Regions from separate parts of the Streptomyces sp. NPDC107559 genome, predicted to be linked through region 2. Evidence: riboswitches for the same ligand, from Rfam matches in the RefSeq annotation. Region 2 holds a riboswitch; each other region holds the start of a gene.
The links. Region 2 has a riboswitch for cobalamin ahead of ACZ7OY_RS30565 ((2Fe-2S) ferredoxin domain-containing protein). Riboswitches for the same ligand answer to the same signal wherever they lie in the genome.
Positions count from the first base shown of each region.

Region 1 (2,249 bases), on a different contig from region 2:
TCGCGGGCCTGCTCGCCTTCGTCTTCGCGCGGATTTTCGCCGAGCCGCAGATCGCCAAGGCCATCGACTACGAGAGCGGCCGTGACGCCGCGCAGAACGCCCTGGACAAGGCAGCGGGCTTGCACGTCGAAGCCGCGGGCCCGGACCTGTTCAGCCGCACCGTCCAGGCCAACGTCGGCATCGGTATCGGCATCGTCTTCTTCGGGATGGCGATGGGCGCCCTGTTCGCGGTCGCCTACACCATCTGCCTGGGTCGTACCGGCGGGCTGCGTGCACGCAGCCTGGCGCTGCTCGTCGCCGGCGGCGGGTTCCTCGGCATGTATATGGTGCCGTTCCTGAAGTACCCGGCCAACCCGCCCGCGATCGGCCACGAAGAGACCATCCAGCAGCGCAGCGGCCTGTACCTGATCATGGTCGTCTGCTCGGTCGCCTTCCTCGCGGGAGCCGTCTACCTGGGCAAGAGGCTCCAGGCTCGGTTCGGCAACTGGAACGCCAGCCTCCTCGCGGGTGCGGCGTTCGTCGTCGCCATCGGGATCGTCATGCTGCTCCTGCCGCCGCTCGGCCACCTCTCGTACAACAAGGCCAACTACGGCAACCATGCCACCGAGACCCCGCAGCCGCTGACCGACTCCAGGGGCAACATGGTCTTCCCGGGCTTTCCGGCCGACGTACTGTTCGCCTTCCGCTTCTACTCGGTCGGCGCACAGCTCATCCTCTGGACGGCCATCGGTCTGATCTTCGGGCCCCTGGCGGAACGCCTGCTCAACCCCGTAAGTCCGGATGCCCCCACCGCCTCACAGGAGCCGGACCCCGTCCCGGCATGACCAGCCCGACCGGAGCGCGGTGTTCGACGAGATCACCGCGCTCGGTCGCTCAGAAGTCCCAGTCGTCGTCGGCGGTGTCCTCCGCCTTGCCCATGACGTACGAGGAGCCGGAACCGGAGAAGAAGTCGTGGTTCTCGTCCGCGCCTGGGGACAGCGCCGCGAGGATCTCCGGGTTCACCTCGGTCTCCTCCGCGCCGAAGCGGGCCGGGTAGCCGAGGTTCATCAGCGCCTTGTTGGCGTTGTAGCGGACGAAGACGGCGACGTCGTCCATGAGCCCGAGGGGCTCGTACAGCTCGCCGGAGTAGTGGAGTTCCAGCGGGTACAGCTCCTCCAGAAGGCCGTATGTGAACGCCCGCATCTCCTCCTGCCCGGCGGCGTCGAGCTTCTCCAGACCGCGCTGGTACTTGTAGCCGGAGTAGTAGCCGTGCACGGCCTTTGTCGCGCAGGATCAGGCGGATCATATCGGCCGTGTTGGTGAGCAGGGCGTGGGTGGCGAAGTGCAGTGGGAGGTAGAAGCCCGCGTACAGCAGCAGCGACGACAACAGGGACGCGACCTGGCCGTCGCTTCCCAGGCCCGGTACGTCGGGTCCAGTGCGTAGGACGGCGGTCGTTCCCGCTCACCGCTGCGGGGCAGTCCCGCTCTTGCACCGGGTTCCCTCTTGCGAGGCCGACCACAGGAGTGCTCGGCGAACCACCAGCAACGCCAACACTGCATCTAGAAGTTCGCGAGTGCCCGCATCCCAGATGTTGTGTCGCGCGCGAGACTTAGGTAAGCCTAAGTCCTGGTATGGTCGGACGGGTTCCAGTGCCTGGGAGTGCGTCCTGCCCCGTTGATGGCGCGTGCCTGTTGTGCGCGTCGGCGTATCTCCGTGACGAGAGCCGCCCGGGGATGTGCGGGGCCGGAAGGGGGCGGTGTGATCTCCGGTGGCTCGGGTGATGCGTCGAGCGCCTCGGCCACGGAGTCCAGGAACTCGCCCAGATCGGCCAGCGTGTCCCGCAGCATCCGCATCCTGGCGGTCTGGCTGCCGAGCTGTCTGCGCATGGCCAGCAGGCTTTCGAACTGCTTCTCCGACATGGCGACCATGGGCCTGCCGTCCACGACGACCTGTCGCGGTTTACCGCGCACCAACAGCCTCCTCTCTGCCTTGGTTCTGACGGTGCGGTGCGGTGCGGTGGGACGGGGCCGGGACGCCGCGAGCGTCCCGGCCCCCCACGATGCGGATCAGGACGCGGGCAGTTCGCCCCGGACGGTGCGGGCCGCCGCGACCAGGTTCTCCAGGGAGGCGCGGGTCTCCGGCCAGCCGCGGGTCTTCAGGCCGCAGTCGGGGTTGACCCACAGGCGCTCGGCGGGGATGGCCTTCAGGCCGGTGCGCAGCAGGTCGGCGGCCTCCTCGGCGCTGGGGACGCGCGGGGAGTGGATGTCGT
Region 1 is NZ_JBVKBD010000006.1:217,472-219,720, reverse strand. Features, by position in the region: gene ACZ7OY_RS20220 (CbtA family protein) at 1-824, shown strand, start outside; gene ACZ7OY_RS20215 (ribonucleotide-diphosphate reductase subunit beta) at 874-1,254, opposite strand; cobalamin riboswitch at 1,333-1,515, opposite strand; gene ACZ7OY_RS20210 (hypothetical protein) at 1,600-1,950, opposite strand; gene metE (5-methyltetrahydropteroyltriglutamate--homocysteine S-methyltransferase) at 2,047-2,249, opposite strand, start outside.
Region 1: linked by a shared signal. The riboswitch ahead of ACZ7OY_RS20215 (ribonucleotide-diphosphate reductase subunit beta) and the one ahead of ACZ7OY_RS30565 ((2Fe-2S) ferredoxin domain-containing protein) in region 2 are both predicted to bind cobalamin.

Region 2 (2,249 bases):
AGCTCGGTGTCCTGGGTCGGGCGGTCGCATAGGGTCGGGCCATGACGTCGACCGGGACAGAGCCCCAAGAGCCCTACACCGCACCGCACTTCGCGACCTCCGCGCTCATCACGATCGATGTGCAGCGCGACTTCCTCTCCGAAGCCCCGTACGGGGTACCGGGGACGACGGAGATCCTGCCCGCGCTGCGGCGGACCGTGTCCGCCTTCCGCGCTGCCGGGCGACCTGTGGTGCACGTGGTGCGCTTGTACGAGGAAGGCGGGGGCAACGCCGATCTGGTACGGCGCGGGCTGCTGGAGTCCGGGGTGCGGATCGCCGCGCCCGGCACACCGGGCAGTGAGCCGGCCGACGGGCTCCTGCCGGAGGACGCGCCCGCCCTGGACCCGGCGCTGCTGCTGTCCGGCCGGCCTCAGCGGTTGGGGCCGTACGACCATGCGGTCTTCAAGCCGCGCTGGGGTGCCTTCTACCGCACCTGCCTGGCGGATCTGCTGCGTGAACTCGGCGTCGACACGCTGGTGTTCGCTGGGTGCAACCTGCCCAACTGCCCGCGGGCCAGCATCATGCAGGCGTCGGAACGGGACTTCCGGGTCGCCCTGGTGCGGGACGCGGTCTCCCGGGTGACGGACTCGGCCCTGACGGAGCTCGCGGGCATCGGTGTCCAGATCCTCGGCACCGCCGCAGTCGAAGGGCTGCTGCTCGGACACACCGCCGACGCGGGCTGACACCGATCGGGACGCCGGCCGTCAGGAGGTTGCCGCCTTGCGCGGCGGCGTGAAGACGTAGAGGTCGAGAATGGCGGGGCAGGGGGCGACGCCGGGGCCGCCGGCCTGGATCCAGGCGGCGATGTCCTCGGTGGCGTCGGGGTCGTTGACGAGCCCGAGCCAGACCGGGCGGGCTCCTGCGGCACGTGCGGCAGCGGAGGGCTGGACGACGACCACGTTGGCGTGTTCGCACACGCCGAGGCAGTCCGAGACGCGTACGGGTACCTCCTCGGCCAGGCGGGCGAGTTGGCGGTCGTGGTCGACGCCGGTGACTTTCGGGGTTCCGCAGCAGCAGTCCCGGCAGACGACGGCGCGGCACGGTGCCGGTCCGGCCAGGGCCTGCACCGGGCCGGCTGCTTCATGGCGCTGTCGAGGCATCGCTCCTCACACTCCGCTTCGGGCGGGATCCAGTGCGGACGACCGGCCGCAGGAAGCGGATCGCGGGGTGTCCCGGGTCGCGGGCGACCTCGGTGCGCAGAGGGGCGGGGTACGGAGCACGGGCATGCCTCTGGGGTCGGGGCTCGTACGCGGAGCCTGGCCTGCGGACGTCCCTCCACGCCGGGGCGCGAAGGTGCCAGCAGGTCTTCGGACTCGGGTTCGTCCGGTCGGGGCGCCTTCCCGGTCTCCCAGTGGCGTCGTGCCCCGCCCGTCCCCCTCACCGCTGCGCGTCAGTTCCGGATTCGCACCGGATTCCCTGGCCTCGGGTGTGGCTCGACTGGCCCGCCGAGGCTATCAAGTCCGCCGGCGACATCTCCCGCCCCGAGCCGATGACCGTGCGCTGGACGACGTACGCCCAGTCCCTGACCTCACGCCCGGTCAAGGGCATGCTCACCGGACCGGTCACCATGCTCGCCTGGTCCTTCGTCCGCGACGACCAGCCCCTCGCCGACACCGCCCGGCAGGTCGCTCTCGCGCTGCGCGACGAGGTGGGCGACCTCGAGAGGGCCGGGACCTCGGTGATCCAGGTGGACGAACCCGCCCTGCGCGAGACCCTGCCGCTGCGGGCCGCCGGCCACGCCGCGTATCTGGCCTGGGCCACGGAGGCGTTCCGGCTCACCACCAGCGGTGTACGCCCGGACACCCAGATCCACACCCATATGTGCTACGCCGAGTTCGGCGACGTCGTCCGGGCCATCGACGACCTCGACGCCGACGTCATCAGCCTGGAGGCCGCCCGCTCCCGCATGCAGGTCGCCCGCGAACTCGCCGCCCAGGGCTACCCGCGCGAGGCCGGGCCCGGCGTCTACGACATCCACTCCCCCCGCGTGCCGAGCGCGCAGGAGGCCGCCGAACTGCTGCGGGCCGGTCTCCGGGCGATTCCCGCCGAGCGCCTGTGGGTCAACCCCGACTGCGGCCTGAAGACCCGCGGCTGGCCCGAGACCCGTGCCGCGCTGGAGAACATGGTCGCCGCCGCCCGCACGCTCCGTACGGAACTCCCCGTGTCCTGACCGCAGACCCCGTCGGCCGGGGGAGGAAGCATCCGCCCTC
Region 2 is NZ_JBVKBD010000012.1:150,201-152,449, reverse strand. Features, by position in the region: gene ACZ7OY_RS30570 (cysteine hydrolase family protein) at 42-722, shown strand; gene ACZ7OY_RS30565 ((2Fe-2S) ferredoxin domain-containing protein) at 744-1,139, opposite strand; cobalamin riboswitch at 1,321-1,496, opposite strand; partial or broken gene ACZ7OY_RS30560 (5-methyltetrahydropteroyltriglutamate--homocysteine S-methyltransferase) at 1,502-2,209, shown strand.

Region 3 (2,249 bases), on a different contig from region 2:
GGCGGACCGGCTCGCCGCCGCCGACCGCGCATGGCTGCTGCTCGCCTGCGTCGCCGCCGTGTCGACCTGGGTGTGCGCGGCTGTCGTCCAGCAGGGCGCGGTCGCCGAACGGTTGCCGCGGCGACGGCTCGTGGCCGCGCAGTTCGCCGCGTCCGCCGCCAACCATCTCCTGCCGGCCGGGGCCGGGGCGACCCTGGTCAACCTGCGCTTCCTGACCCGGTGCGGACTGTCCACGGCCCGTTCGGCGACCGCGCTCGCGGTGAAGGCGGCGGCGGGCGGGCTGGTCCGCTGCGCACTGGGCCTGACCCTGCTGCTGACCTCGCCCGACACCGTACGGGTGCCGGCCCGGGTGCCGCAGGGGCTGGTACTGCTGCTGCCGGTGGCGGCCGGGACCGTGGTGGTGGCCGTCGCGGCGAGCCCACGGCTGCGGCGCGCCGCGGGCCGGGCCCTCGCCGAGGTGCGGGCGGTGCACCGGTGCCGGGCGCGGGCCTGGGCGCTGTGGGGCGGCTCGGCCGCGTTCGTGCTGCTGCACGCCGGGGTGGTCGTCGCCGTCGTCCACGCGCTCGGCCTCGGGCTGTCCACGGGCCGTGTGGTCATGGCGTACCTCGTCGCCAGCGGCGCGGCGGTGCTGCTGCCCACGCCGGGCGGTCTCGGTTCCCTGGACGCCGCGCTCGCCCTGGCGCTCACCGCGGACGGGGCGCCGGGCCAGGCGGCGATCTCGGCCGTCCTCGGCTACCGCCTGCTCACCGCATGGCTGCCGATGGCCCCGGGGCTGCTGGTCCTCCTCCTGCTCGCACGACGCTCGGTGCTCTGAGGACGCCCGTGATCCCGTGCCCAACAGGGCGCGGGATCACCCCTGCTGACGCGCTATTGGCCCTGCATACGTCACACGGTACTGTCGTGCTGATACGACGACGGGATCACGGAAGCCGGTGAGAATCCGGCACGGTCGCGCCACTGTGGACGATGCCTCCTCGACGGGAGCGCATCGCGAGTCAGACCCGGGGCCGTCGTCCTGTGCACCACCGAGATGGGACGCGAACTCCCAGAGGAGGCCCTGCCATGGCGCAGCACGTCGCTCAGCCGACCGCCACCACCCCCGTTGTCACCGGCAAGCTGCCGCTGAAGGACATTGCCCCCTGGGCGGTCTTCTTCGGCATTCTGATGCTGGTCCTGCTGTACTTCGTCGGCGCCGAGCAGGGCGCCACCTCCGTCGTCTCCGGCGAGGACGTCCACGAGTGGGTGCACGACGCCCGCCACCTGCTCGGCTTCCCCTGCCACTGACGAGGGGCACCGAACTCCCGTGAACTCCGCAACAGTCAGAAACCTGCTCGTGCGGGGCATGCTCGCCGGCCTCGCGGCCGGCCTGCTCGCCCTGGTCGTCGCCTACTTCCTCGGTGAGCCGAGCGTGGACAGCGCGATCGGCTTCGAGGAGGCGCACGCGCACGCCCACGAGCACGAGGTCGAACTCGTCTCCCGCAGCCTCCAGTCCACCGCCGGCCTCGCCACCGGCGTGCTGATCTACGGAGTGGCGTTCGGCGGCATCGCCGCTCTCGCCTTCTGCTTCGCCCTCGGGCGCGTCGGCCGCTTCAGCCCCCGCGCCACCGCGCTGCTGCTGTCGGGCACCGCGCTGCTCGCCGTCTACGTCGTGCCGTTCCTGAAGTACCCGGCCAACCCGCCGTCGGTCGGCGACGCCGACACCATCGGCAGGCGCACCACGCTGTACTTCCTGATGATGGTGCTCAGCGTGCTCCTCGCGGTCGCCGCGGTGATCGCGGGCAAGCGGCTCGCGCCGAGACTGGGCACCTGGTACGCCACCGTGGTCGCCGTCCTCGGCTTCATCGCCGTGATCGTCCTGGCGTACGCGTTCCTGCCCGTCGTCAACGAGGTCCCGGCGGACTTCCCGGCCACCCTGCTGTGGCGGTTCCGGCTCTCCGCCCTCGCCATGCAGGCCACGCTGTGGGCGGGCTTCGGCCTCGTCTTCGGCGAACTGGCCGAGCGGCTGCTGCACCCGAAACCCGTGAGGGTCCCATCGGGTTCGGCGGTGGCCGCCCCGTAGCGATCCCGTCGTCACGCCGAGAGGGCCCGCGGAACCGTCCGCGGGCCCTCTCGGCGTCCGGTGCGGTCAGTCCTCCGTGTCGGCGGAGGTCGCCGGACCGAGCGGCCTGCCGAGCCGGAGGTTCCAGCGGTGCGCACGTCCGGTGAGCTCGGTCGCCGTCAGCGGCGGCACGTCGAGGCGCCAGAAGGCG
Region 3 is NZ_JBVKBD010000014.1:23,562-25,810, reverse strand. Features, by position in the region: gene ACZ7OY_RS32160 (lysylphosphatidylglycerol synthase domain-containing protein) at 1-814, shown strand, start outside; cobalamin riboswitch at 874-1,027, shown strand; gene ACZ7OY_RS32155 (CbtB domain-containing protein) at 1,063-1,284, shown strand; gene ACZ7OY_RS32150 (CbtA family protein) at 1,304-2,059, shown strand; gene ACZ7OY_RS32145 (histidine phosphatase family protein) at 2,126-2,249, opposite strand, start outside.
Region 3: linked by a shared signal. The riboswitch ahead of ACZ7OY_RS32155 (CbtB domain-containing protein) and the one ahead of ACZ7OY_RS30565 ((2Fe-2S) ferredoxin domain-containing protein) in region 2 are both predicted to bind cobalamin.